2 linked regions of the Thalassoroseus pseudoceratinae genome follow. The protein of the gene in region 1 interacts with the protein of each later gene in a pairwise test. Links are inferred from orthologs where the notes say so. Each region holds a gene or a part of one and is shown on either strand. Other genes may lie near its edges. The genes, in order: recA and dprA.

Region 1 (15,533 bases):
ACCAAGAGCACGAAATATCCACTCATAGTCGGATGCGTCGATATTCCGTACGCGAATCGACCGGCCATCCCGAAGTTCAATCAGCTTTTCGACTGGCAGACTTTCAGCCGACTTCGCATTACGTCGGAATGTTACGAAAATCAGATTTGAAACTAAGCCATCTGGTTCAGCGAGGATCTCGTCAATGTCGGAAAGGATTGCTCTAATATTGTCATCGGATCCGCTATAACCAAGAAAGACCAGTGGATGCTCCGCGAAGTAAGTGAGAAGTTTGGCACTTAGGTACTTCTTCTTGCGTGTCCACTCGCTGTAGTCCTCGGATGTAAGAACCAGTGATGTTGGATCTGTTGCGCAACCATGGATCTTGAAAACCTCTCCGACGCTAACGTAATTTGCTCGGAGGATTTGTTGGCCAACAATCGGCTCGAAGTCTGGGAACACACGTTCCAAGAATTCATCGTAATTCGTCGAAATCACTGCATGAGGCTGTATTTCTCGAAGTGCCTCTAACTCTCTTTTGGCAGCCGCAGTCTTTATTCGGGATGGCGTAGGTGTAATTTTACGGAAGTGTTCGGCAACGCAGTGTTTTAGGTAAATGTCAGTGGGCTGCTCGGAACTGAATAGTTCTGAGGGAAATCTTTTCTTGCCTGATTTTGACCAAGCCCATTCCCGATAATGCTCAGCGATCTCCGACCCGATCGTAGGAAGATCGTTGTGCTTTTGTTTGTAGTATCCGTAGTCGTACTTAATCGACGGGCATGAATTGCAAAGATGGTCGAGTAACTCATCCCAGCTCGGAGCATCAAAAAAACGCTTTGAGAGTCCCGAGCCAGCGAAGAGGATCGGTTGGCAGCCACGATCGCTGATGATACCTCTAATCATCGTGATGCAATGTTCTTGGTAATCCGCGTACGCTGTCATCTATGAGTCAATCTAGGTTATGTACGTCTTGTAGGCGTAACTTATGTTTATACAGAACCCTGATGTATTTGTTCATGAATGAAAGGATATATCCCGGCAAAGGCAGCCGCAAGCGTGGCTGACATGGCAGAACGAGCCAATGGGGGGAAGAATTTCGCGACCGGGCACAGCTGCGAGGGACTCGGCGCAATTCCAACTCTAGCAGCGTGTTCAGGAATCGGTGGCTCTTGCGGGCGGCGAGGAGCCGAGCCCGTTTTCATCGCTTTGTTCATGTCCTGCTCTCTACTCTCCAAACATTGCTCGACGCCAATTGACAACCTCGGGGAGTTTGGTCGATTATAGACGTTATGGCTGCGACACATCCCCCAGATTCAAGCGATCCCCCATCGCCTCCGGCTTCCAATGTTACGATGACAAGTTCTCCGCCGTTACAAGGAGAGCTGGTCGCGTTTACCGGTACGTTGGCCTCGATGACGCATCGAGAGGCGTGCGAACTCGTCGAGCAAAACGGAGGTTCCGCTACGGAGCATGTCGCGAAGCAAACGACGATGCTGGTTGTCGGCGATGAGGGGTGCCCGCTCGACACCGATGGGCAACCAACGCAGCGACTCGTTCGTTTCCTGGAATGGCAGCAACGTGGAGCGGAATCACGGTTGGTCGCCGAGTCGGATTGGCTTCGACTCATCGGGTTGACCGATCCGTCCCGGCAGACACGGCGACTGTGTACCAGCGAAACGCTGAGTCAGTTGCTGAACGTTTCCGTCTCGATGGTTCGCCGGTGGGAACGCGTTGGGTTGATTCGTCCAGTCAAGAAGGTCTTCCGGTTGGCGTACTTCGATTTCTCCGAAGTGTCTGCCGCTCGGCGGTTGAGTGAATTGCTTGAGGCGGGGGTCTCCAGCACGCGACTCAAAGCGAGCTTGGAGCAGATTCGGGAACTGTTGCCACACGTCGATCGACCATTGGCACAACTCGAAGTGCTGATGCAGAACCGAACCACCCTGCTCTATCGAGACGACGCCGGTTTGATCGAGCCTGTTAGCCGTCAACGATACTTCGATTTCACGCAAGTCGAGCAGGACGACTCTCCCGCGACATTGCCCGGTCCGATTGCGATCGGCGAACAGGCTGGCGATCAAACTTCGGAACAAGAGACGTGGACCGCCGAGCGTTGGTTTCAAGAAGGATGCGACTACAGCGATTCCGGCGATTTGCCATCGGCGATCAACGCGTTTCGTTTGTGTTTGATGGAACAGGCCACCGATCCGGTCGTTCATTTTCATTTGGCGGAAACGTTGTACCGAGCTGGCCAAACCGCCGCTGCTCGTGAACGGTACTACGCGGCGTTAGAACATGATTCCCAGTTCATCGAAGCGTGGACGCAACTCGGGTGCGTTCTTGAGGAAACTGGGGAAACGGAATCCGCATTGATGGCATTCGACGCGGCTTTGGATATCCACTCCGAATACCCCGACGCCCACCGTCACAAAGCTGCCTTACTCGACGGATTGCGTCGCGAAGACGAGTCACGGCACCATTGGCAAGCCTATTTGGATTGCGACCCGCGTGGCCCGTGGGCTCAGGAAGCTAAAGATCGTCTGCAACAAATCGAACACGAAGAATGATCCATCATGACGCACGCCGTTTTGATCGCTCTGTTGTTGGTTTCTCTTCCTTCCGCACAGCCAAACAGCCAAGTCGCGAATGAGGCCGCAACGATGATTGATCGCGAAACTCAAGCCGCGTTGGAATCTGCGATCATCGACTTTATGAGTCTCGTCGATGCCAAGGCGGCAACGGTGGCGGTTTCGCGAAACGGGAAGCTGCTGTACTCCGCCGGCTTCGGGTTTCACGATCAGAACAAGCAAACCCCGGTTTCTCCGAAGGCTTTGTTTCGCATTGCGAGTGTCAGCAAACCCATGACCGCGGCGGCAATCAAGACGGCGATCCGCACCGGGAAACTTTCGCTCGACACCAAGGCGTTTGAGTTGTTGGAGATGTCAAAAGCCCACGGTGAACCCGCAGACCCACGATTGAAGAACATCACCATCGGGCATTTGCTGAAACACGAAGGCGGTTGGGATCGTGATATTGGATTCGATCCCATGTTCCAAGGCGTGCGAATCCTGCAAACGGCCCAACCGGATGCGAACATCACCGCCAGTGATGTCGTGGAATACATGTGGCAGCAGCCGTTGCAGTTCACGCCCGGTGAAAAGTCCGTCTATTCGAACTTCGGCTACTGCGTGCTCGGCCGGGTTTTGGAAAAAACCTATGACAAGCCGTTCATCAAAGTCATGCAAAAATTGGTTTTCGAACCGAAGACCATCGACGAGGTTCGGTTGGGCACAAGTGATTCCGGCAAACGGCCGCAAAACGAAGTGGAATATCCAATCCGCGATAGTGCTTTTCTGCTCGACGTGATGGATGCGCACGGCGGAATGATCGCGTCGGCACCGGCGTTGTGTCGATTTCTCGATGCGTATTGGATCAGCGGGGAACCGCGTGAGCCGGGCCCGAGTTATCGCTACACATTCTTCGGCAGCTTACCGGGGACGACGGCCATGGCGCGACAACGCAGCGATGGATTCAACATTGCCGTTTTACTCAACGCGCGACGTGATGACCGAATCCACGATGATTTGAACGTGTTAAAGAAAGCGGTCGATCGCGTTTTCGATGGGAAAGACGCGATCGAATAGGGCTCCCGCTCAACCGCCGAGTTTTTCGCGGTAGAAGTCTGCAGCCGCTTTGATGGCAGCTGGCAACGCCGCCGGATTTTTTCCGCCGGCTTCGGCCATATCTGGTCGACCTCCGCCACCACCACCGACTTCTTTCGCAGCGACTTTGACTGCATCTCCCGCTTTCACGCCTTGTTTGATCAGGTCTTTGCTCACACCGGCGATCAACGCGGCTTTACCGTCGAGTTCGGCTCCCAACAAAATCGCGATCGGTCCGCCTTTTTGTCGGAGTTGGTCGACGAAATCTCGCAACGCTTCGCGAGTGATGTTCTCCGCGACATGCGTGACGATCTTCACGTCACCAACCGTCTCAGCATTCTGGATCAGTTCATCAACGAGTCCGGAAACGTTCTGGCTGGCAACCTTCTGAACTTCCTTGCGTGTTTGGCGAAGTTCTTCCTGCAACTGTTCGATCCGTCGCGGCAATTCGGCCGGTCCAGGAGTCTTCAGCAGGGTCACAAGCTCTTTGACCAGGTTTTCCGTTTCGCGAATCTGTCCGAGTGCCTTTGGCCCCGTAAGGGCTTTGATCCGCCGCACACCTTTGGCGACGGGTTCTTCACTGGTGATCTTGCACAGGCCGACTTGTCCCGAGTTGCTTAGATGCGTGCCGCCGCAGAATTCGCGACTGAATTCACCAATGCTCACGACTCGCACGCGATCGGGATACTTCTCACCGAACAACGCCATGGCTCCCAGTTTCTTGGCCTCCTCGATTGGCATGACGGCTGTCTCGACACTGGCCCCGGTGCTGACTCTCTCGTTGATGATGTCTTCAATCTGGCGGATTTCGTCATCCGTCAATGACTTGCCATGAGCGAAGTCGAAGCGAAGTTCATCGCTGTCGACTTTAGAGCCGCGTTGCGTAGCGTCTTTCCCGACTGTCTGATGCAAGGCGTAGTGCAACAGGTGAGTCGCGGTGTGAGCACGACGAATCCCTTCCCGTCGGTCGGATACGACTTCGGCGGTCACGGCTTGATCCAGCTTGAGAACACCCTGCTTCAAATGACCGATGTGAAGTGTGAGCTCCTTCTGTTTCTGGGTCGTGAGGACTTCAAATTCCAGCCCGTCGGCCTGCAACACGCCACTGTCACCGACTTGCCCGCCTGCTTCCCCGTAGAACGGTGTGCGGTCGAGAATGACAGCCACCGGCAAGACATGGCCGACTTCTTCAAGCGACTCCACCAATTGCTTGTTGGCAATGATACCGACGATTTTCCCGTCTGCGGTTGTGCTGTCGTAGCCGAGAAATTCGGTCGGTCCGCTTGTTTTGCGGATGGCATCCAGCGGACCTTCGGCCATGACGGAATCGAAGCCGGACTCTCCGCCTCGACTGGTATCCTTGAACTCGAGCATCAAATCGTCAAAACGTTTGCGGTCGACGCTCAAGTTTTTCTTGTTGGCCATCGCCTCCACCAATTCAATCAGGAATCCTTCCTGCGTGTGGAGGGTGAAAGCGTCGTCGCCGGAAATTTGGTTGCTCTTTGATTTGCCGGCTGATTTCACAGCGGATTCGAAATGGTGAAGTCCGCGATCAATAGTTTCCAGGAACTGCGACTCTTCCTCTTTGATTGTCCCCTGAGCGCTGGCCACCGTCTCTTTGAGTTCCGGATAGGCCGACGTCATGACCTCGGCAACTGTTGGAACGAGTTGGTGCAGGAACGGTTCGGTCTTCCCAAGCAAATAGCCCTCAAGCACCGCCCGCCGCAGGAGTTGCCGAACGACGTAGTTCTCTTTTTCCTTGTCGGGCATCACACCTTCGTGGATGGCGAATGTCACCGCTCGCACGTGGTCAGCGATGCGTCGCAGCGGACGACCGGCCGGATCGTCGAAACTGTATTTCTTGCCAACAACGTCGCCAGCGGCGAGACACAGTTGCTTGAGGGTGTCGATCTCGAAGTTGCTCCGCACACCTTGCATGACCGAAGCCATCCGTTCCAGCCCCATGCCGGTGTCGATGTTCTTCTTGGGAAGTGGGCGAAGGTTGTCCGGCGGATCACCGACACGGTTGAACTGTGTGAAAACGAGATTCCAAATCTCGACTTCCTTCGAGTCCCCATCGGGATGATAGAAGATCTCGCTACACGGTCCACAAACCCCATCGGGACCTTCACTCGGAGCGCTGGCCGGCCAATAGTTTTCGTCTTCTTCGAGCTTCGCGATCCGATTGTCCGGCAGACCAATTTCCTCGTGCCAGATACGGTACGCTTCTTCATCGAATCCGTGTTTGCCTTGATAAACACTCACTGTGAGCTGCTGCGGATTGATGTTCATCCACTGCTTGCCGGTCAGGAATTCCCACGCCCAGTGGATCGCTTCTTTCTTGAAATAATCACCAAACGAGAAATTGCCCAGCATCTCGAAGAAGGTGTGGTGATACGCCGTCACACCGACGTTGCTGATATCGCCCGTTCGCAGACATTTTTGGCAGGTGGTTGCTCGGGTGTAATCAATGTTGATGCCCATGAACTGTTCTTTGAACTGATTCATCCCGGCGGGCGTGAACAGCACGGTTGGGTCCTCGCGGGGCACCAACACATCACTGGGCCGCCGAACGCAGCCTTGCTTTTCAAAGAACGAGAGATATTTTTCGCGGATTTCGTCTGTTTTCATCGTCGACTTTCTCGGGCACGAGAGTTTTCGGCGCAGGCCAGCATCCGGAGATGCCCATAACAATCAGCCTGCAGCTTTCGGAGAATCTGAGAATGTCGACACGATGTCAAGCGTGAGGGTTCAGAAGCCGGGGAAGGTATGGCTTTTATTCGCGATCAATCACCACCGGCGACGGCTTTCCGAGGACCGTGAGCGTTAGCTCCGGACCGGTGGCAGCGGCGAGCGCAGCAGCGAATTGTTGCGGATTCCGGACCGGACGCCGATTTACGTGTGTGACAAGATCACCGACGTGTAGGGTGTCGAATCGTTCATGAATTGGTTCGACCTGCGTGATGACGACCGCATTGTTGTATTGATTGCGGTCGAAAAACTCCTGGCGTCCGGTAGGGTAGTCCACCAGTACGTTCGCGTACTCGATTCCAAGCTGGTACGGGGCACCATACCGCAAGCGTGTCGCCACCACTTGCTCATCAGAAAGCAATGGCCACTTCGCCAACGCGACCGAGACAGTGAGCACCTGGCGTCCACTTCCTCGCACGACTTTCAATCGAGCATTGGCATCCGGACCGAGCATACCCACCTCACGTCGAAGATCGACCTGCGAAAACACTGGCTGATCTTGCACTGAGAGAATGACATCCCCGCGCTGCAATCCCGCCTGCATTGCGGGGGAATTTCGCATAACACTTGTGATCTCCGCCGCCGAAGCTTGGCGGATCGAGGCGGGGAGTACTTGCGAGAGCGTCGTCGTTTTGGGTTCGATCCCGAGTAGACCGTACTCGACCTCATAACCGTAGGCCAACTCATCCACCACGCGTCGCATTCCCTCATCGAGTGGAATCGCGTAGCCGACGGACTGATCATAACCCTCGAGCGCTGCTTGTGCCGTTGTGATCCCGACAAGTTCGCCTCGAAGATTGACCACCGCTCCCCCGCTACTGCCAAGATTGAGTCGCGCGTCGATTTGCATCAGCGTGCCGAGGTGATGGATGGTTTCCACGTCGGCTTCGGCGTCGGGTGGTGCGGGGCGTCGGGTCAGATTGCTCACCATCCCCTGCCCCACGCTGGCCGATCCATCACGTGCGATCGCGTAGGGATTGCCAAAGACCAGAACAAACGAGCCTTTTTTGACCGATTCCCCTTGTCCAATCGGCAAACTTGGCAATTTGCGAATGTCGCCGGTGTACTTCTTTAAACGATCGGACAGGTTCAAGCGGTCGGCGGGGGTGTATAGCCGAAGAACTGCCAAGTCACTACGCGGGTCCGCTGCAACAATGGCGGCATGACAGACGGATCGGTCCGCGAAGCGAACCACCAATTCACTCGCGCCGGGACGGTTCTGCTCATAAACCCGGCTTCCTTTAACGACATGATACGCCGTCAGAATGAGACGTGGGGCGAGTGCGTTCTCACCTTGCGGTGTGAAAAGCACCCCGGCTCCGAATTCGTTTGGTACGAACTCCGGGTGTAATGGGTCGGTTCTCGCCTCTTGATTTCGATTGGGCGGGCCGAACTGATTGAAATTTTCCCGCGGAATGTAGCGTGTCGCCGGATTGACCCGAGCGATGCTGACCACCGCCGGTTCCACATCAGCGATCAATTTGACAAGCGATTCCTGAAACGCAATTGCAAACGCATTTGGTTCGGCGGCGTGTCCGGTTTGGAAACCGAAACACGCTCCCCAGAACACCAACAGTGTGCAAAACATTCCCGCTGCGTTCGGTTGCGACCTTGGTTTCATCTCATCCCAAAACGCACTCATCGAACGCTGCTTTCCGTGTGAATAATCACGAACACTTCCGTTTCCAACGACAACGCGAAGCGGCTTGTTGGAATGGACCTGCGGTTTACTCCTCTTCCCCGCTCGCGGCGGCAGACGAGGTGTCGGCAAAGCCGCGATTCTCCAACACTCGCTGTCGAACTTCCGCCATGATCTCCGGGTTCTCCTCAAGGAAAAGGCGAGCTTTCTCACGCCCTTGGCCAATCCGGGTTTCACCGTAACTGAACCAACTTCCGCTCTTCTCGACGATTCGATCATCCGTCGCGAGATCCAGCAGGTCGCCGCTGAAACTGATTCCGCCTTCGCTGAGCATATCAAACTCCGCGACCCGGAACGGTGGAGCGACTTTGTTCTTGACGATTTTGGCTTTCATGCGAATGCCGGTGGTGTTGTCGCCGTCTTTGAGGGTACTGATCCGTCGGACATCGATCCGGCAGGAGCTATAGAACTTCAACGCGCGTCCACCGGGTGTTGTCTCGGGAGACCCGAACATCACGCCGATTTTTTCGCGGATCTGGTTAATAAAGATCACAAGCGACTTACTCTTCGAAATCGCCCCTGTGAGCTTCCGCATCGCTTGGCTCATCATTCGAGCTTGCAAGCCGACGTGGGAATCACCGATTTCCCCGTCGAGTTCGGACTTCGGTGTGAGAGCGGCCACGGAGTCTACGACGATCACATCGACTGCATTCGATTTGATCAACATTTCCGCAATTTGCAGCCCTTCCTCACCATAACTTGGTTGGCTGACGAGGAGTTCTTCGAGATTCACACCTAGTCGCTTCGCCCAAGATGGGTCCAACGCGTGCTCGGCGTCCACAAATGCGGCGACACCGCCATTTTTCTGGGCATTCGCAATCACATGGAGAGCGAGCGTCGTTTTACCGCTGGATTCCGGCCCGAAGAGTTCGATGATCCGTCCGCGCGGAAGTCCGTAGCCACCCAAAGCCAAATCGAGTGACAAGGAACCGGTCGAGATGCCGTCAACGGCGGCACCTTGATCGGTCAATTTCATGATCGAGCCTTTGCCGAAAGCTTTCTCGATCTGACCGAGGGCGTTGTTGAGCATGCCATCCGAATCTCCGTTGCCGGTATTCTTTGTCGAATTGGAGCGGGATCGGCTGGCGGATTTCTTAGCCATGGAATTGTCTTTTGCTTCGTTTTTTTGAGTCGAGGATCGTTTTGAAACTGTGGCGACCATCACCATCTCCTGCGGTGGGTGGATGTATTGTACAAACGCACGGTTGTTATACGCAGGAATAGTAGGGGTAGATCCTCAAAAAAGAAGTGTTTTTCCGAAATTTGGTGGAATTGATTTCCAAGCGGCGAACAAACTCGCACGCCACATTATTGAGGCTGCCGAGTCAAAAGTAAATGAAGGTACGAAGCCGACTCCGGCTCGCCAAGTTCCAGATGCTTGGCAAGTGACAATACAACCGCGGCTGCGGCGTCGCGATCGGCTTCGTCCGCTAGGGTTTCGATTTCGAGAAAATCGCCCAGGTCTTGGACTTGATCGAGGCAGATTTCGAGTTGCCGATCCTGCCAGTGGAGTTGGTAGAACTCCCGATGCTTCACTACGTCATGAACGGCTTGGAAGCCAAGAAGCGTGAGGAGATCGGCCAATTCACTCGCGGAATGTTCATCCCCTGCCCCAACCGGTAATTCAATTTCCCGTCGGCTTTTCACCGGTCCCGGATCGCGACGGCCTTTGTAGGTGATGCAAACATCATTTCCTTGCCGTCGCACCCGCAACGCTTCGTCAGTGGTCGCAAAATCGCGTTGTGGATGGGCGAAATACGTGTCAACTTGTTCGCAGGTCTTGTCGGGTCTCGCCCCCAAATCCGCTAACCGACGTTGCACATCTTCAACGTTTGTAAGCGGAAATTTGAGTTCGACTTCGTAAGGCATCGGCAATTATTCCGGCGACATGAGTGGCATGTTCAGAACGCGTGGCGAGGCATCCATCTCTTCGAAGTGATCCCAGGTGTAAAGGCCCGTATTATGACCATCGTTCCAGGTGAACTTGAGAGCATAGTTGCCGGTGAAACTGACGTGTTCCGGTCGAATCGTGTGCGGGACCGAATCAGGATCGAGGATTCTCCGCCCGGTATTCTCGTCGACACATTGAGCACACCGACATTCTTCCCGCAAGAACTTGTAGGGATACCGCCGGATGCGATCGTCGGTCCACTCGATTTCGAGCAGACCTTCGTCTTGGATCGCGCGAATGTGTTTCGGAGACGCCTTCGCCACCATGAATCTTAATCTCGCCAAGGGTGTTTGACTTCTTCCCAATACTTCGCAAATTCGAATTTGGGACTGTTTTCGTGATCGTGGCATTTGATGCACAACCGATCTTCGGCGACCTTTTTCGTGAGTGTCATCTGTCGCCGACTGGCCTTGAGGCGGCTTTCATCGGTGTTCGTGCGATCGGTCTTCCAAGCCATTTCAAGTTCAACGTGCGTGCTGCCCGGTCCGTGACAGTTCTCGCATTGTTGACCTTTGAGGTGTTCGTACCTCTGCGGCTCACCTTTGGCTGTCGCCAATTGTTCGGGGAGGAATCCGCTGTCGAAGGGTAAGTCGTTTTCAGGGTCCCAACCGGTGACGTGACAGCCGATGCATTCCGTGTCGAGGTTGCGGGCGATCGGCTCGGTAAACTGCCCTTCCCGTCCTTTGACGATGCTTTCATAAGCGTGGGCGTGTTTGGTGCTACTCCACTTTGCGAACGCCTTCGTATGGCATTTCCCACACGTCTCCGCACCTACGAAAGTTTGACCGGACGGATGAAAACTTTTCGGTAACGATGCGAACACCTGCTGCAAATTCGATTCGATATCCCGTTGGTAGACGCGAAGATGTTTCTCGACGAGTGGACTATTTTCGAACCGTTTCTTGTCGAGGTCGATCAACTCGAACTGAAACGGTTCTTCGGCCTTGTCGGCATAGTAGGCGAGCACACCGGCGTATTTTCCCTTGCGGCCAATTTGCACAATCAGCGTGTCGCCCACCTTGTGTAGTTCGCTAGGGGGTTCGTCACCGCCTTCCGCACTCAGGACCACCGCGAATTGCGGATATTGCTTGGCCAACGCCTCGGCTTCCTTGAGCGGCGTTTGTGCCAGGAGAATGTTGAAATCGGTGCCGGCTTCCTCGAACTTTGGCACCACGTCAGCCAATGCATCCGCTGGCGGAGTGATCTTCAACCGTGTTTCGTCGTTGATGTCCGCCGCGGAGAGTTTCCTGCGGTAGCTTTCGCTGATCACCGCCGTGATACCGATTTTCGCGTCGCCAACGGTGATGATGTCATTGCGTCTGGGACTGAGGTCCGGTGTATCGTAGATCGTGGCATTGGCACACACGAAACTCGGTTCCTGAGTGGCCTGTTCAGTCAACCGATTTTGGTGCTGCCCGATCAACGTGTCCACGCCAAGTCGAAGTTCCTCCGGGCCCATGCCGATCGCCTGATAGCCCAGATCTTCGAGTACATTCAGCGTGAGGTTGAACTTCAACTGGCTCTGGTAGCGATCACGTTCGAGCGTTCCGCCCAAATCGACACCCACAACATTTTTGAATTGTTCTTGCAATTGCTTGACGAGATCGGCCCGACGCGAAAGCCCGCCCGAGAGCAACTCGGAGCAACCGCACGGTTCGATATAACCGTGTTGCTCTCCCGACAGCACGACGGCCACCGTGGGTTTGTCCCATTTCTTGAATCGCGGGGGCGGCAATGTGCGAACCCCGGAATCTGTGCTGGATGGGAAATTGGTGGGCGGTGGCACGTCTTTGGGGGAATCTTTTTCGCATCCGATAAAGACTCCAGCCATTCCGCCGAACAAAAGCAGAACAGATAGACGGATCAACCGAGGGGTATGAAACCTTGCGTGGCGAAGCGACATCCGCGTTTCGTCCTTTTCAAACGCATCAGGGCAAATCGGCGATCCCTCCCGGATCGCCTAGGGAGCAGGCAGACGGATCATATCCGCCAACGATTCGACGGCCAAGCGACATTACTCAAGAAACGTCGTCTGGCCGACCTGCGTGTTAGATCACAATGAACTGAATGTAGAACTTGTAACTTTCCAGCCCTTTGATGTTTGTCTTCAAGGTGACTTTCGCGGATTCCTTCATCAAGTGAGAACCTTTCTTGGCTCCCGGTTTGACACGGAATGTCACGAGATATCGCTGTGCGTTCGGCAGGTTCGCCGTCTCGTCCCGCTTGATTTCGACTTCCAGATCATCGGGATTGAAATTCGGGATGACCTTTTCGATGTCCTCGACGACGAGTTCTTCGTCGTCTTTCACTCCGCGAACCACAAGCGAGTACCAGCCAACTTGTCCATCTTCCGAGCGAAACTGCCCGAGGTTCAGAGCCGGTAGTTCAGGTCGCCACTTCAAGTGTGCTCCCGATTTGCCGGGCGGAATATAACTCGCCGCTTGAACAGGTCCTGGGCGTTTTGTGTAAACCGTCATCGAAAGCCGCTCGCGTTCCTCGACATCCGTTGTGATGGTGACCAGGTCCGAGTGCTTTCCGACTTCCATCGTCGGTTGAGCCGTCACTGTGATTTCGTATCCGGATTTGGCGTTGTATTGGGCAAGTTCGTCTTCTTCGAGTATACGCCATTCCGCAGTCAGGTAGTCCGAGGGTGTTTCGATGGACTGAATGTTGAAATCGTCCAAAACCGTCGAGTACACCAACCCCTCCATGGAACGCGGCTGATCGTCCCCAAGAATGGGCAATTCCCAAGAACTCTCTGGCACCACGTGCAGGAAATCGTCGACGGCTCCGATCACATTAAGAGCGATCGTTTTGTTTTCCGGATCATTCGTGTGGATGTCCGCCTGCTGACGGAATTGCGACGTCGGCTCTTTGGGGGTCCATTCGAGTTTGATTTCAGCAGTTTCGCCGGGGGGGATCTCGTTTTCTGCAAGTTCACTGAGCGTACATTTGCAGGTCGTGTCCCCTTTTTTCAGCTGCAACGGTGCTTCACCTTCGTTCTTGATGATGAACGTGTGACTTCCCGTGCTTCCGACGTTCATGACGCCAAACTCGTGATGAGCGTCCTCTTGGAGCGCCGCTTTCGGATACGGCGGTTCTTTGGCAATTTTCAATCCATGGTTGTCGTACGGATCATCCGTTGAGACTTCCTCGACCGGCACTTCCTCCGTCGCGACCGGACCACCTGTGAATGCAACAATCCCCGCCACCGCAGAGATTCCAACTAAAATAACCGCCAAGATTGTGGGAAAGTTCATCTTCAGGCTCTAAGAACAAAATGAAGTAAAAGACGGTGCGAACTTCCTCATTCTAAACGGTCCGGAAGCTGGATCAACAGCCCGTTATGCGGAACTTTCACTGAGATTTGGAACTTGAGGTGGGAGTTGAATCAATCAGCGATTCCATCTCGTCCCGCACCGCTGTCGAAAGAACTTTGTCAATATGCCCGCCGGCTTGGTAAAGATCATCGAGCGAAGCAGCAGTCTGAGCGGCTTCAGAAGCAGCGGTCGTCTCGCCAGCCGCTTTCAACGCAATCGCATATTCCGCCTGGAGAGCTGGCAGCGACGGGTACCGCTCGACAGCTTCGGCGAGAAACTCAGTCGCCTGTTCCGCGTCGGTCTTCACTTTCGTGACGTCATATCGCTGCAAGAAATACTTCCCAACGGACCGGTGAACGAAGGCCGTTGTCGGATTGCGTTCGATCGCTTGTTTGCCGTATTCGATTGCCTTCCAGAAATCCTGTTCGTTGTTTTGATGACCTCGATTCCACCGCTGAAAACTCAAGTCGGCCAGTCGAATAAGAGGTTCGGCGGAGTACGGGTCGCTCGCGGCGGCGTCTTCGTAGAATCGGGTAGCGGCGGCGAAGTTTTGGTTCTCGAACCAGGCCAAATCACCCCCGGCAACTTCTGCTTCACGTTGCAGCACCGGCAACGTGGACGTCAACACGCATCCCGCTGCCAACGCAATTCCACAGCCGCCAAGTATTCCCACGGTCACGGCTGAGGTGTCCCGCGGCGTTTGCGGACCCACTCCAATGGCGATCAAGAGCAGCAACAACTGCACGATGGCCGGCATTTCGATTCCGCCTGCCCCCAGCAGATGTACCAGAAGCGTTATCAATGCGGCACCAATGACGACGCCGGGAATCGCCGCTTGTCCACGTCGAAGCGGAACCCAAAGGCCGCGAACCAACAACCATACGATCGCAAGCCAAATCGTGCGGGTATCGAAATGTGCTAAGAACAAGAATCGGTGCCCAAGTACCAACAGAAATCCCAGGAGAACGCCCGTGTCGATCGGCGTCCACCCCGATTCCGATCCTGCACTGCCCTTCCCCGGTTGGAGATCCGATGTGTTGTTGGCAGAGAACTGTTGAATCGTTAACCAGGCAAGCCACAGGGCTGCCAACACGGCGAGCAAGCCACCACTGACCCAGAGATCGAGTCCGAAGTTGTGAGGATCGGCAATTTCCTCACTGGCGCCTGGCAATTTGTGTTTCAGGTAGGCGGCTCGGAAATTGCCTGGTCCTGTGCCGAAGAATGGTGAATCCTGAATGACCGCAGCGGTTCCCTGCCAATATTCGAGACGATAGCTCAACGACTTTGGGGCTTCCGAAAGCACCTCGCGATCGAACCCTCCGCTGAGTGTCGCGACGGCGAACAAGAGTCCGACCACAAACATCGCAGCGACACCGTAGAGTATCCATCGACCCACTTGCGGCGAACGTCTGCGGAAACTCATGCCGAGCAGGAATACGCCTCCCGCAAGAAGTCCTGCCCAAGCTGTCCGGCTTTTGGTCAGAATCAAGCAATATCCAACAATCAAGAGCACTGCCAAACCCATAGCGAGTGCGGTGCGGGATTGTCCCACGGATCGTGCCTGCCACCACCAACCGATGCCCACGATCCACCAACATGCAAGGAATCCTGCGAAGGTGTTCGCCAATGCGAAAGTCGCGAACGGTTCCGTGGAATGCAATCGGTCTTCCCAGAGTCGTTTCGCGGGACCATCACTCGGGACCCCCATAGCTCGGAGTTCGTGTTGAATCTCCATCGCTCGTCGCGAGGGCGTGGAACCAAGTTCGGAAAGTTCCGTTTCCAAGGTTTCTACACGATTCACATTTGCCGGGAATTCCACATAGTGCTGCCAGAGTCCGTAGACCGACAACCCTGCGGCTAGGCAAACAAACGCGGTCAGCCAACTACGTTTACCCACTCCTGTGCGGAGAGCCTGTCGAATCAGTCCGAAGGAAACTCCTAACGCTAACCATTCCCACGTCATATTGAGAACAGCTCGTTGATCACCTGCGGTTGCGAAAACATAGGCTGCGGAGATCAAATGGCCGAGGACAATCAGCCAAACCGCAAGGTCAATTCGGTCGGCAACAATGTGGAAGTCTCGTCGTCGAAACAAATCCCAAGCCCAAAGCGCTGCTGTGAGAAACCAGAGTGGTGTCAACCATAGCGTATCGCCGAGCACGGACCCTTCAGTT
Region 2 (14,383 bases), 180 kb from region 1 along the record:
GTCAAAATGCTTAGAAACCGTTTCCGAGATTTACGATGAACTTGTCGAAATGAAAGCCGGTCGCCAAGTCGTCATTTTGGCGGTTGGTGGCGGTGTGGTGGGTGATGCAGCCGGGTTTGTGGCGTCCACTTACACACGCGGCGTGCCCGTCATCCAAGTTCCAACAACGTTACTCGCCCAGGTAGACAGTTCGATTGGTGGCAAGGTCGGCATCAACCACAAAAAGGGCAAGAATCTCATCGGGCAATTTCATCAGCCGTTGGGAGTGGTGATCGACACGGCCACCCTCAACACCCTGCCCGACCGCGAATACCGTGCAGGCTTGGCGGAAGTCGTCAAATATGGAGTCATCTTAGACGACGAGATGTTTGCTTACTTGGAGAAATCCGTCGATGGACTGAACAATCGTGATATGGATGTCCTCCGGGAAGTCATCCGACGAAGTTGCCGCCACAAGGCTGATGTCGTCGAGGAAGACGAGTTTGAAACCACCGGTCGACGGGCCATCTTGAACTACGGCCACACGTTCGCTCACGCCTACGAAGCCCTTACCCAATACGGTGCATTGTTGCATGGCGAAGCGGTGTCGATTGGCATGATCCACGCCAGCCAACTCGCCGAGCGTTTGGGCATGGTCGACTCCACCGTCACCGAACGGCAGCAGAAACTGTTGAATGCCTTGTCGCTTCCAACGGAACTGCCAGAGTCAGTCGAATTCACCGCCGACGATGTACTCGACCGAATGAAGTTGGACAAAAAGAACGTTAGCGGGAAATTGCGATTTGTCTTGCCAACTCGGATTGGCGAAGTCCGTGTGGTCACGGATGTGAACCCAGATGACGTGCGAGCGGTGCTCCCGGTTTGAACCGAATTCTCGCCGGAGCGGACCAAGATGGACTCCGACATTCTCAACGCGATCCAACTCAACTTGATTCCCGGTATTGGTCCGCGAATGCGACAGGCGTTGTTGCATCGCTTCGAGACTCCCGCAAATGCGTTGGCTGCGTCGCGTCAGGAATTGCGGAAAGTGCCGGGAATCGGCACAAAACTAGCCGCCGCAATCGAAAATGAGCAAGACCCGGTCACTGCCCAACGGGAACTGGATCGCTGCCGGGAACGGGGGTTGCAACTCGTCCTCCGAAACCAACCGGAGTACCCGCCGCTATTGGAAGAAATTCCAGACCCGCCGACCCTGCTCTACTGTCGGGGTGAACTGACGCCAGCAGATCGATTGGCGGTGGGAATCGTCGGTTCCCGGAAATGCACCCATTATGGTCGCACGCAGGCCGAGCGGTTTGGTCAGATGCTTGCGCGAGCGGGAATGACCGTCGTCAGTGGATTGGCTCGCGGGATCGATGGAGCCGCCCATGAAGGAGCGTTGTCAGTGGGCGGACGCACGATCGCCGTCACCGCGACGGGGCATGGCACGATTTATCCGCCGGAACATGCCGACCTCGCAGAACGCATTTCGCGAAGCGGTTCCGTCGTCACGGAAATGCCCTTCGATCAAGCTCCTACTCCGGGACTGTTCCCGCAACGCAATCGGATTATCAGCGGGCTATCTCAAGGCGTTTTGATTATCGAAGCGTCTCGCAACAGCGGCGCGTTACACACAGCAAGACATGCCATGGAACAAGGACGAGCCGTGATGGCGTTACCCGGTCCGGTGCACAGTTTGGCCAGCGAAGGTTGTCACGATTTGATCCGCGAAGGTGCCACACTCGTCCGGCATGCCGATGATGTACTGGAAGCCCTCGGTCCACTCCCTGAACCGGCTCCCCGTGAGAACAACGAAACCGTGCTCAGCCCGCGAGAACTTTCCCTTTCCGATCAAGAAAGAATGGTCCTCAACCTCGTGAGTACCGACCCGCAACCGATCGACATTATCCTGCGTTCCGCCGACATCGAACCCTCTCGCGTTTTGGCCACGCTGACGGTATTGGAGATGAAACGCTTCATCCGCCGACTCCCCGGCAGTCGTATGGTTCGCGTGCCGACGTAGTTTTAGGGCGTGTTTACCGTATGTGTAGCGTTTTAGGATGGGTTTTTCCCACAGAACATATTGCGCCACCCGCTAAATTAAAACTAGACATGGTCTAGTGGATCGAGTTGGTTCGTCGCTTCACCAAGCCGGAAATGAGAGAAGCAACAACCGCAACCGGAAGCGTCGCTGCCAACGGTCCAGTCAATGTCCAGAGTTCTGCGAACAGAAACCGAACTTGGTCGCCGTTCGACAAGTCGATTCCCCTAAACTTCAGGTAGGTGCTTGTCAGAACAAGCAAGACAAATGGAGTCAGTGTGATCAGCACTCCTAGACCTGCCACAGTAATTGCGGGAGCGAGTTTGCCAGTCGCCCCCGCTATCCCACAGATCACCACACTCGCAATCAGCGTGCCGCTTAAGGAAGCCAAGTAGAACGACTGGCTAACCATTTTGTTAGGATTGCGTTTCGCCACGGCATCGGCTTGGTCGTGGGCAATCGTGTAACCCAATCCCACAGCAAGCAAAACGCCTAGAAAAGCGCCGAACACTCGGGATTGAGATTCGTTCATGATCGTGACCGATAGAAGTCGAGATTGAATCGGTGGTTCATCAGTCCACGATATTCACATCAAGCCACGAGCGGAAGACACTGTTTTGATGGCAGCCTCACATCAAGAACTGCTATTCAGCCGAAACTGTCACGAACAACGGCTCGCTAGCATAGGTGGCTTTCATCACGAAATTGAGAGAGACGTTAGCCATTACGACCGCTTGCTGTTTCTCGACTGGTGAACTGTCAGCCGCACACGTGAGGGTGATATGCCCTTTGGTCGCGCCGGCGGTGAGCAGCGTCTGACTGTTCTTGGTGTCGATACTCACCCCCTTCGGCAATGGATCGGCGTAAGTCCGACTAAGATGCCGAAATTGCAAATCGAGTTGGACGTTCTTATCGAACCCTTCGGCTCGTTCGAGCGTGACTTCGATTCGTTTCGACTCACCGGGCTTGAGCGAGATATCGTAAGTCGAAAGCGTGACACGTGGTACATCGGCCGCCACGCCAACAGCCACGGTATGCCAATTCACCGGCCATTGACCGCGTCCACCGCCCGGTTGATACGTCTCCTGATACGGAGCTGCCACACGCGTGATTTTTTCCTCGTCGTCGCCCACAATCGCCGAGCCTGTGATCCGGACATTCGCCATTTCCGGTTCCGCAGTTTCATGGGCCTGGAACACGATACATCCGGAATCCCGCCCCGGAAGAATTCGGCCGCAGTGAGCGATCATGCCCGTTGGCATGTCGTCGACGGCTAAATCAATTGCGTCTTGAAAACCGTTCTTCCGAACGACATTTACAAACACGACGCCGCAACTGCCTGGGAAAACTTGAGTCTTATCGGTATCCAAATACAAGTCGAATGTCGGCTCGGCTCGCGTGACCTTAATAAAGTACGGGAACGTGTCCCCGCCTCGCAGATGCAAATCGCGAATTTCAATGATGTAGTCGCCGTCCGCGGGAGCCGCCCAGTTTTCAACGCCTGAGTCGGCATACGTTCGGCGGAACCGGCGGAGGTCGTCGTTCTCCGTCAACCGCTTGCCATCGGCATTCAGGATTCGCAAGTTGGAATCGAGTTCCGACTGGAACTCTCTCGCCAAAACTTCAAAGCTGAATCGTTCGCCCTTCTTGGCGGTGAATCGGTAGCAGTCGATGTCCGCATCGGTGCTGATTCGTCCGTTGATTCCACCAGGAATCGACACGGGCATGGCGGATTCCGGCGTGTTGTTCTCGTCGGTCGACTCGGTGATCAGCGGCAAATCGCTGATCACGACTGGCACCGGATTGGTCGGTTGGTCACCGAATTGAAGCGGTAACTCCATCACCTGTGTGCCCACGGCGGCGGGTGCGGCGACGGTGGCAGTTTGATCGCCTGGAAGATTGACACCTGCCGGTTGAACAGTTCCCGTTTGCCCGGCCGCCACCCCCAACGGAAACAACGTTTGCACGAATGGGCGGTCGTGGACTTCAATCGCATACTGCCAATACGTATTGCCTTGGTAACGGACATCGCGAACTTCCAGGAGGTATTCCCCATCCTGCGGCAACTCGACAGACATTAGCGGATCAGCGGCGAAGTGGTTATCGACGACGGCGATCGTTGTGCCACTTGCGTTGCGAAGGGCAATCAACGGATCCGCATGTTTTTGCAGATCGTGGATTCGATCCTGCAACCGCATACACCGCACATGGAAGACCAACCTTGCCCCCGCTTTGCCGGTAAAACGGAAGAAATCGACATCCTCGGCTCGCTCGATTCGCCCACAAATTGTCGCGGGCAACGTGACTTCTTGAGCCTCCGCAGCTGTGTTGTTCTTGGCGATTTCGTAGACGACGGGATCGCGAACCACGACCAACTGCCCGAGTGTGCTGGTGCCCCGTGGCGTGAGCAACCGTAAATCCCGAACGCCCAGTTGGGCATCTTCGGATGCAGTTATTCGCAGATTGATCTTCTGAAGCTTCGGCGGGTCTTTGTCTGGCGGGAAGGTCATATCGGTAATGACTTCCGCCGTCACCCCTTCCCCGCTGACGAAAACGGTCGTGCTGCCGTGCATGCTGTAACGCGAGTTGACCGCAACTTCCGAAACCTCACCCGCCTGCACCGCCACCGGTTCGATGCTCATCAACATCGGATACGAGGTCTGCGCAAGAACCGGGCCAACACTCCCCACGAAAACCATCAACAGTGATAGGAGGTAACGCATTCGATTCATGGTCGTCAGGCTTCGGTCAATTGAGGAAATCGTCAATCGCAATCGCGTTGGGTGCCGATCAAGTCCATTCGCGGATTGGTTCGCCTTCGATGAGCCGCACGGGACGCCCGTCGGGACTTTGCACAATCAGATCGGTAGGAATGCCGAGTTTGTGGTAAATCGTGGCGGCGATGTCGGCGGTGGTGTATTCATTGCGGATCGGGCGACCGCCTTCGTCGTCCGTCGCACCAAGCACCGAACCACCGGGGATACCGGCCCCCGCCATGATGGCAAACCCCGAACTCGCCCAGTGATCGCGACCGCTGGCCGAATTGATCTTCGGCGTGCGACCGAAATCGGTCAGCCACAGCACTAATGTCGTATCCAACAACCCGCGTTCTTCCAAGTCGGCCAACAATTGTGGCAGGGCTTGATCGACGGGAGGAATGCGATTGGTTTTCAGGGATTTGAAGTTGTTTTGGTGGGTATCCCAACCGCCATCGGTCACCGTCACAAACCGCACGCCGGATTCGATCAATCGGCGAGCCAAAAGACAACTTTGACCAAACCGATGCCGACCGTAGGCATCGCGAAGTGAATCGGTTTCACTTTGAATGTCAAAGGCTCGTTTGGTTTCTGGAGCCGTAATCATATTTAACGCGGCTTTGTAATGTTCGTCGAGAGCGGCGAATGCGGACGGTTGCACATCCGTTTGTCGTTGGAGATCGTCAACTTGGGCCAGCATTCGCTTGCGGCGTTCGACACGGTCCATCGACATACCATTGGGCGGCGTGATATCTCGCACGGTGAACGCTTTGGCGTTCGGGTCGGCATTCATCGTAAACGGGCTGTGTTCCAAACCGAGAATCCCGGGAGTCCCGCCACCAAAGCGGTTGTCGACTTGCTCCCCCAGTTGCACAAACGGAGGCAACGCCGACTGAAAACCATGCTGGTGACTCACGACCGATCCATACGTCGGATACGCCACAGCCGCATTGAACTTCCGGCCGGACATCACAAATTGATCGGCCATTCCGTGGCTGCCGTTCTGCGGGTTCCAACTCCGCAGCAACGCGAAGCGGTGCAGTTCCTTCGCCATGTTCGGCACGATCTCTGTGAATTGCACGCCGGGAACGGCCGTCGAAATCGCACTGAACTCTCCCTTCACACTCACCGGAGCTTCAGGTTTCGGATCGAATGTGTCGTGGTGGCTGGTTCCCCCACGTGTCCACACGAGAATACAGTTCGTGGTCGGCTTGGTCGATTCCGACGCCATCGCTCGAGCCGCCATCCACGACGGCAACGACAACCCCAACCCCGCCAACGAACCGACTTGCAAGAAACTTCGACGGCTTTGACGTTCACAATCCGACATCGTACGGGTGAGAAAGTTTAGCATCGGAGATGCTCCAGGTAGGTCGAGAATGTGGATGGCAGGAAGGCAGGTGGATAACGGAATTATCCATCATCATTGCTCTAGTTTACTGAAAGCACCGAAGACAAATCAACACTTCGTGATACGAAAAATCTTCGATATCAAAAATCGTTTATCTATGGAATCGGACGGTCACGCCTGACATAATGAGACTTTGAATCACTTGCCGATTTCCTCCCTCAACCGTCCCGACCGGACACCCCGCCTAGGAGGTTCGTGACATGGCCAGCAACATCACCGATTCGATTCGCAGCCTCGCCTGCTTGCTAATCGCAGCGGTTTCGCTTCTCGGAACGACAAAAGCACATGCGGGTTTGATCGTGAACCCGGCGGAAGTCACGCTTGATGGAAATTTCGCGCGGACACAACTGCTCGTACGCTCGGAAGGCTCGGCGATGCGGGCATCCGATCGAACGCATCAAGTGAGTTATGCATCGTCGGACGATACCATCGTGACCGTCGACGACACCGGTCGTCTGCTCGCCCATAGCAATGGGACAGCGACCATAACAATCACAGCCGACAACGAAACCGTTTCGATCCCCGTCACCGTCAACAACGTTGCGGAGTTGGCGACCGTGGCGTTTGACCACGACGTTCGACCGGTCCTCAGCAAAGCCGGCTGCAACATGGGAGCTTGCCACGCGAGCCAATACGGCAAAGGCGGATTTGTGCTCTCAGTGTTTGGATTCAATCCGCAAATGGACTGGAACAGCATCGTGCGGGATCGTCAAAGTCGTCGCACGAATCTGCTCGACCCCGAACGAAGTTTGTTTCTGCTCAAGCCAACAATGCATGTCCCTCACGGCGGTGGGCAACGACTGAAGAAGAACTCCATCGATTACCAAATCCTGGCGGAATGGTTGCGTGGTGGCGCGGCCGCTCCGATCAAAGACGCCGCCAAAGTGACGGAAATTCGGGTCTTGCCGGATCGCCGAGTGGCTTCGATTGGTGATCAACAGCAACTTCGCGTGGTGGCCACTTACAGCGACGGCACGACACGAGACGTCACACATTGGTCCAAGTTCGACACACTCGACGATGCCGTGGCCAGCGTTTCCGATGACGGAATCGTCACAGCCGCCGGACGTGGACAAGGCCCCATCATGGTGCGATTCGAACGCCGAGCCGCTCTGTCAATGTTTGTGGTGCCATACACGGAGTCGTTCGAGCTGAAAGATTGGCAGAATCAAAACTTCATCGACGAACTCGCGGCCGCCAAATTTGAAGAACTCGGTTTGCAACCCTCCCCGCTCTGCGATGACGCAACATTTCTGCGGCGGGCATACCTGGATGCCATCGGCTCGGTTCCCACGCTCGAAGAAACCAAAGCGTTCTTGGAATCGACTGATCCCGACAAACGCACGCAATTGGTCGATCGGTTGCTGGGGCTCACCGGCGACCCGACTCTCGATATCCACAACGACCAGTATGCCGCCTATTGGACATTGAAATGGTCCGACCTGATCCGCAACAGCAGCCGGACCGTCGGCGAACAAGGCATGTGGGCGTTGCACAACTGGTTGAAGGCCGGCTTCCGCACAAACAAACCGTTCAACGAATTTGTAAAAGAGTTGGTCACAGCGAAGGGGTCGATCTATTCCAATGGACCGGCGAACTACTTCCGTATCAATCGGACTTCCACCGATTTGGCCGAATCGACGGCTCAATTGTTCCTTGGCGTGCGGTTGCAATGTGCGAAATGTCATCACCACCCGTTCGAAAGTTTCAGCCAAGCCGACTACTACGGATTCGCGGCGTTCTTCTCCCGCGTGGGCACAAAGAACAGCGAGGATTTCGGGCTATTCGGTCGCGAATCCATCGTTCTGGTCAAGTCTTCTGGCAGCGTCCGACATCCCCGCACCGGTCAGGTCATGGAACCAACCCCACTGCAAGGCGAACCAGTCACGCACGATTTGGATCTGCGAATTCCGTTGGCTGAGTGGATGACTTCGCCAGAGAACGACTATTTTAGCAAGGCGGTTGTCAATCGGTATGTGTCGTATCTGCTTGGTCGTGGTCTGGTCGATCCCGTCGATGATTTACGAGAAACCAATCCCCCCACCAATCCCGAAATACTCGATGCATTGGCGAAGAAGTTCGTGGATGACGGTTTCGATATCAAGCAACTGATGCGGACAATCATGACGAGTCGGCTGTACCAACTGAGCAGCGAACCAACACCTCAAAATGCCGCAGACGAACGGTTCTACAGTCACTACCAAGTCCGTCGACTTCCCGCCGAACCCCTCTTGGACGCGATCGATATCGCCACCGGCAGTAGCACCAAGTTCAAAAGCTTGCCCCCCGGCACACGCGCGATCGAACTCCCCGATGCCGAATACCCGAACTACTTCCTCACCACATTCGCCAAACCCCGCCGAGCGACAGTCTGCGAGTGCGAACGCATGCCCGACGAGAACTTGGCTCAGGCATTGCACACTCTCAACGGCGACATCCTAGCCGACAAAATCGCCGCGAAAGACGGCCGCATCGCCGAACTTCTCAAGTCCGAAAAACCGCCGGAAGAAATCGTGACGGAGTTATATCTCGCCACGCTCTGCCGCCAACCCACCGCAGCGGAAATCACCGCCGCGAAGAACTACCTCGACGAATCGCCGACCCCCAAAGAGTGCTACGAAGACATCCTATGGGCATTGCTCAACTCAAAACAATTCCTGTTCACACATTGATCTAGGTCAGTTTGCTAGGGCACGCCCTTTCGATACCATCCCACACGCAAGTGGGCTGGGCTATGCTTCGTAAACCCAGCCCACTTGCTCGGGCCTTTAGTCATCGTAGGAAACCTTCGTTGTCTTCAGTGTGCCTGTGAACTTGAAGGGTTTTTGGTCATAATAGAATTCAGAGACGGGGGAGCCGAGGTCGCTACCTAAGTCGAGGCAGTCATTCGCTGTGAACGTTAGCGGAGCTGAGCGAGGCACCTGACCGCCAGCGACTTTTTCACCGTTCACTTTCAATGTAATCTCGCCGACAAGGTTTGGCTTGACGAGCCTGAACTTGCTGACGACTTCAAACTGAACTTCCCCGGCGGGCACTCGTTCCTTTGATCGGAACTTCGTGCGTTCGATCTCGAATAAGTTGTACTCATAGCAGAGGTAGCCGTCATCTAGGTAGCATGTCAGCCCACCAGAGAAACCACCCAAAGCGTAGAGCACACCGTTCGCTTTCTCAGGCACGATGGCTTCGATAGTCACAGTATTCGGTCGGGCCCCGAGCGCTGGAGCGGCGAATTCCGGCATTCGGGTGATGGCACCACTAAAAGTCCATTTGGTATATGGAGGAGCGGGTTTGTCTTCGGGATGCAGCACCGGCACCCAGAGACCTCCACCAATTGGCAAGTTTTTGTTCTTTGTCGATTCGATCAAGAACAATTCTTTCATATCCCGAACCTTCTCAGGCATCTTCGCTGCCAAGTCGTTGGCTTGACTCCAGTCCTCTTCTAAGTTGTAGAGTTCCCAAGTGTCGTCACGTGGGTCCCACACCGACAGGTCCGGCGAGCCGGGCGTCCAAGGCGTACGGGGGCCAAACGTGCTAGCGATCCAACCATCGTGGTAAATTGCTCGGCTCCCCATAATGTCGAAAAACTGCGTTTTCCGCTGACCTTCCGCTTCGGGGTCGCTGAAAGTGTATCGCAAGCTGATTCCGTCAATCGGATCCTGAGGTACACCGTTGATCTCACGAGGCGGGGTGATATCTAGGATTTCGTAAATCGTCGGTGCGATATCGACGACGTGATGAAACTGAGGTCGTGGCGTTTTGTCAGCTCGTAGTTTTTTGGGCCAGCTCACTGCCATCGGCTGACGCGTTCCGCCGAAGTGCGCAGCGACTAGTTTTGTACTCTTGTAAGGAGTACTCCCCGCCCATGCCCATCCAGCGTGATACATGTTGTCAGTTTTTGCCGTGCCTAGCACGTCGAGACCACCCAACTGATTGAGAGCCCGAATATGGTCTTCGACTTTCGTTGCAATGCCGTTTTGAGCTAGCAATTCACTGATCGTACCGTGTTGGCCTTCGGCACTGGAGCCGTTGTCCCCCCAAATATAGAAGACCAGCGTATTGTCAAGCTTCTCTAGCCGTTCGAGCTCGTCAATGATTCGCCCCGCATGATGGTCGGCATGTTCTGAAAACCCAGCGAACACTTCCATCAGACGGCGTTGGAACGGCTTTTGATCTTCGGGGATTGAGTCCCAAGCGGCTAGCGAATCGGGACGTGAAGTTAGTTGGGTGTTCTCTGGAATCCAGCCAAGTTTCTTGGCCCGTGCAAACACCCGGTCGCGATACTTGTCCCAGCCATCGTCGAACTTGCCTTTGTACTTATCAGCCCACTCTTGCGGAACCTGGTGAGGACCATGGGATGCTCCGGTAGCCCAATACATAAAGAAAGGTTTATCCGGAGAAAAAGCCTGTTGTTCACGGAGCCACAGAATTGCATCGTCGGCGATATCTCCCGTCAAATGATACTCGCTGCCGTCGTCAAGCTTTTCAGGAGTCTCAACGCTAGTGGTGTTTCGAACTAGATGCGGTTCATACTGCGAGGCCTCACCCGCTAAGAATCCATAAAAGTACTCAAAGCCGTAGCCTGTTGGCCAATAATCAAACGGGCCTTTCGATGTTGTTTGTGCCGCTGGCGTATTATGCCACTTCCCCCAAGCCGCGGTGTTATATCCATAATCTTTAAGCACCTCGGCCAATGTGCCGCTCGACTTAGGAATCGTGCCGCTGAATCCATCCCAATCGTTGGCTAGTTCAGCGATCTGCCCGTTGCCGACTCGCGTATGATTGCGGCCAGTCAGTAATGATGCCCGCGTCGGAGAACACATTGCCGTCGAATGAAAACGATTGTAGGAAATCCCCGCGTTTGCAACTCGCGAGAGATTCGGGGTATGGATTTCACCTCCGTAGGTATCGGGGGTTCCTGGTCCAACATCATCGATTAAAATGATCAAGATATTTGGTGCATCCGCTGGAAGTCGGCGTGGTTCCACACGTTTCTTGTACACCGATTCCTGCATCGTAGGACCAGCAACAGATGCCGAAGGTGTTGGCGGGAACGGCAGCAATTCTTGCGCATGATTCAGTTCGGTCAATAGCAGCGTCATACTGCAGAATATCAGCGCACTAAGCTTCCTTATCATCTCGGGCTCCAGCAAAAGTAAAATGCATTGAACTAGCTGACCGCAAACACAGTGCAATCAAGCATATCCGACTAAAAATCCGAACAGCCGAAGATTGAACATTTAAAGATATGCCATCTCCAGCTGGCATGGCCCGACCAACACCGGCATAGCATACCGAGATGCACCTACAATGTCATCTTTAACCTCGGGTCCGCCCCCGAAATTTACAATTCTCCTTACTGCTAGAGAACCGATATCATAAACGCTAGGTTGTACAACTAGCTTGCGTCGCAGTATGAGGCATTAAACCTCTGCAAGTCACCGGGCGAGAGCGAGTTTGGAATGTGTAACGTGTGCAGGAACAGTTAATATCCAATGAATATGCAGCGAAAATCACCATACTCAAACGACACCGGGTCTAACCCAGCTGATATGCATCAATGCTGTCGTTAGTACCTAAAAGCGGACTGTGATCGTCTTGAAGCCGTTTTTTGATTCGACAGTCTTTGATTGATGCGGAATTTCAAGGAGCATGTGATCGGAGAACAGCGGGATGCCGTTTCCCAGTTTGACTGGAAGTTGTGTTACGCAAATTGTGGTGATTAGTCCTCGATCCAGGAACGCAGACGCCAACTGACCACCGCCGAGCAACCACATATGCTTCACACCATAACTCGTCGCAGCATTGATGAGTTCTGTCACTGAACTGGTGGCATGCAGATTGGCGTTGGGAAGTCGGTCCAGAGGTTTGCTCGTACAAACCCACGCGGGAGCGGCTCCGTAAGGCCAAGCACCAAAATCAAAGACGAAGTCGTAGGTCTTGCGGCCCATTGCGATCCCGTCAATTTCGGCCATGAACTCCGTTATGCCGGTTTCCTCCAGATTGATGTCTGCCTGTTCGAGCCAAGTGACATCGCCATCGGGACGTGCAATCAACAAATCCTCACTCGCCGCGACATGATAGGTAATCTGCATCAGACCGCTCCTCAAAATCTGCACCACTTGGCATCACCGATCAGACGCGGCAGGTGTTGGCGCGGGGATCTCTGAAACGAGGACGGCCGTGTTAGGTTCTTTGCCAGAGTAAAACGAGAGGTAGTGAGTGTCACCAATTTTGGTTGCGTTGACGTTGCCAGCATCGAACTTCACTCGACTACCAACCGCCACCGCTTCGGCATCTGGCCAATCGAGCGGATGACCGAGAATCTTTTGGGGATCGACAACACGACGACGAAGAACACCTTCGCCGCGATGATAGTAATAGTTGCTCAAGAGTCCGGTTTCTGTATCGTAGACGAGACTCGGTGTCGAGGCGGCGACATCTGTGATGTTGGTTTGCGAACGTGTCCATGTGACTCCATAGTCTGTGGATTCCAATTGAAATTGAGATCGCACCGTCGAAATATCGCCTAACTCAGTCCGAGCAACTGCAATGATTCGGCCATCGCCGAGATAGGCTGCAGACGGCTCGGTTGGCCATTGCGATCTGGCCAAATCCGACTCGACCGTATTCTGCGTCCAAGTCGTTCCGTTGTCGCGACTTGTCAACGTTCCCCACGCGTTCGGCCGTTTACCGCTATAGCTTCCACCGAACCAGAGACACATCAGACCGACCTCGGGAACAGCAAAGACATCGGTAATTTGAATGGGCTGGACTTCAAATTTCGGCGTCGCTACGAGAGTGAATGTCACACCGTCAGTGGTCCGATACAAGTCGTGCTGCCAATCCGGCCCCACTCGTCGCACCCAAAGCAACATCGCCCCATCGGAGTCGAGCCCTTTTCCGACTGGAACTTCACCGTAATTCGGCGTATCGGCGACGACCGTTTCTGGCGTCCAAGTTTTCCCACCATCAGTGGAAGTTCGGGCATAAGTTGCGCGGGCGTCTTCACTAATGGTGTGCTTCGCACCGCGACTGTAAGTACAGACGAGTTTCTTACCAATAGCCTGCATCATTGGCCAAGAATTATAGCCATTCACATCTTGCACCACATGAGACTTTTTAACCTTGGCGACCGGAGTGACTTTAACCAATGCTAAGCCGGTCGGACGAATAAAAGTATCCGCTGGATCGCCAGGCTCCCGCTGAATACGGATCGCAAGAGGTGCATTCGGAACAACCTCGTAATAGGGGTCTAATAGGATCGTCCGAGTCTGAAACGGAGCATCTGGAAGTTTCGTCCGCACCGGCCGGCCTCGATAGTACTGAGACGTGAACGACGCATTCTCGACCATCTGCGACAGGTGAACGCGGTAAACGTCCTCGAATCGACTGCTGGTCGAGGCATCGGTTGTGGTGACAACGATTTCAACCTTCACGGCGGCACAGTCATCAGGAAGTTCTCCGACAAGACCGGCGACAGACTGCCCAACGGTTCCCCCGGACATCGACCAAATCGGAATATGGACCGACCCCTTCGACATTGGCACAAGCGATGGCTTGCCTGTTGCAATCGACAAGTCATTCGCAGCCAGCCATACGGACGGTTTGCTGTTCGACACGGTATTCGCAGGACGCGTCGGACTTGTGTAATCCTCCTCCGCAACCCCCAATGTCGCAAACGCCCCAAAGGCAACAGCGATAACTGCAATCGGTTTCAATTTCACCAAACTCTCTCCATCACAGTTGAACTCACTCGTCCTCACACTAGCAGTTCCCTGCTAGCTGCCATTCAGTGTGAAATATAGGGACCGCTGCACTATCCTAGTCCGCTCACTAGAACGGTTGTGCGGCTTTTTCAAATCTCTGGCTGACACTTCCTGATAGTTCGATGTTATCGGGATCAAGAACTTGCACATCTGAGCCTGCTGACAGATCTACCTTCGCGAGATCGACCCAAATGACGTTCGGACTCGTGGTCAACTCAAAGAAGTACCGCCGGCCATTCAGATTGGTGACCGTACGATACTCGGTATCATAGATCGTTCCGACTCTCTTGTAAGGCGCGTTGAAAGGAACTGAAGCATTCCGAGCGATGGAAAACACAGTCGCGATCGCGGCCCGTTCGTCCTGGGGCTCTCGAAGCGTTTGCAGGAAATAGTTCGCCCGCACAAACCGATCAATTGGATTCACGTTTCC

What was found.
Region 2: the proteins of recA (region 1) and dprA interact in binary tests that used the Bacillus subtilis proteins (3 or more experiments, as listed by UniProt). The link is inferred for Thalassoroseus pseudoceratinae from one-to-one orthologs.

The regions. Positions count from the first base shown.
Region 1 is NZ_JAALXT010000004.1:453,980-469,512, reverse strand. The notes cover bases 7,154-10,073. They hold recA (recombinase RecA), read right to left. Parts: upstream 9,191-10,073; coding sequence 8,117-9,190; downstream 7,154-8,116. Other genes in these bases: G6R38_RS16200 (DUF971 domain-containing protein), read right to left, coding at 9,964-10,073; cyaB (class IV adenylate cyclase), read right to left, coding at 9,397-9,957; G6R38_RS16215 (S1C family serine protease), read right to left, coding at 7,154-8,031. Also shown: G6R38_RS16235 (SIR2 family protein), read right to left, coding at 1-921; G6R38_RS16230 (MerR family transcriptional regulator), read left to right, coding at 1,332-2,543; G6R38_RS16225 (serine hydrolase domain-containing protein), read left to right, coding at 2,550-3,620; alaS (alanine--tRNA ligase), read right to left, coding at 3,630-6,269; more of G6R38_RS16215, read right to left, coding at 6,415-7,153; more of G6R38_RS16200, read right to left, coding at 10,074-10,323; G6R38_RS16195 (multiheme c-type cytochrome), read right to left, coding at 10,311-11,942; G6R38_RS16190 (DUF1573 domain-containing protein), read right to left, coding at 12,088-13,299; G6R38_RS16185 (O-antigen ligase family protein), read right to left, coding at 13,397-15,533. UniProt on the Bacillus subtilis protein: Multifunctional protein involved in homologous recombination, DNA repair and competence.
Region 2 is NZ_JAALXT010000004.1:640,059-654,441, forward strand. The notes cover bases 1-2,947. They hold dprA (DNA-processing protein DprA), read left to right. Parts: upstream 1-892; coding sequence 893-2,002; downstream 2,003-2,947. Other genes in these bases: aroB (3-dehydroquinate synthase), read left to right, coding at 1-865; G6R38_RS16870 (hypothetical protein), read right to left, coding at 2,097-2,552; G6R38_RS16875 (PPC domain-containing protein), read right to left, coding at 2,665-2,947. In the rest of the region: more of G6R38_RS16875, read right to left, coding at 2,948-4,743; G6R38_RS16880 (DUF1501 domain-containing protein), read right to left, coding at 4,811-6,130; G6R38_RS16885 (DUF1553 domain-containing protein), read left to right, coding at 6,388-8,859; G6R38_RS16890 (arylsulfatase), read right to left, coding at 8,956-11,286; G6R38_RS16895 (dihydrofolate reductase family protein), read right to left, coding at 11,761-12,279; G6R38_RS16900 (sialidase family protein), read right to left, coding at 12,313-13,911; G6R38_RS16905 (linear amide C-N hydrolase), read right to left, coding at 14,021-14,383. UniProt on the Bacillus subtilis protein: Protein that helps load RecA onto ssDNA during transformation. Binds cooperatively to circular ssDNA, is able to bridge different segments of DNA. Favors the loading of RecA onto SsbA- or SsbB-coated ssDNA and formation of RecA-DNA filaments.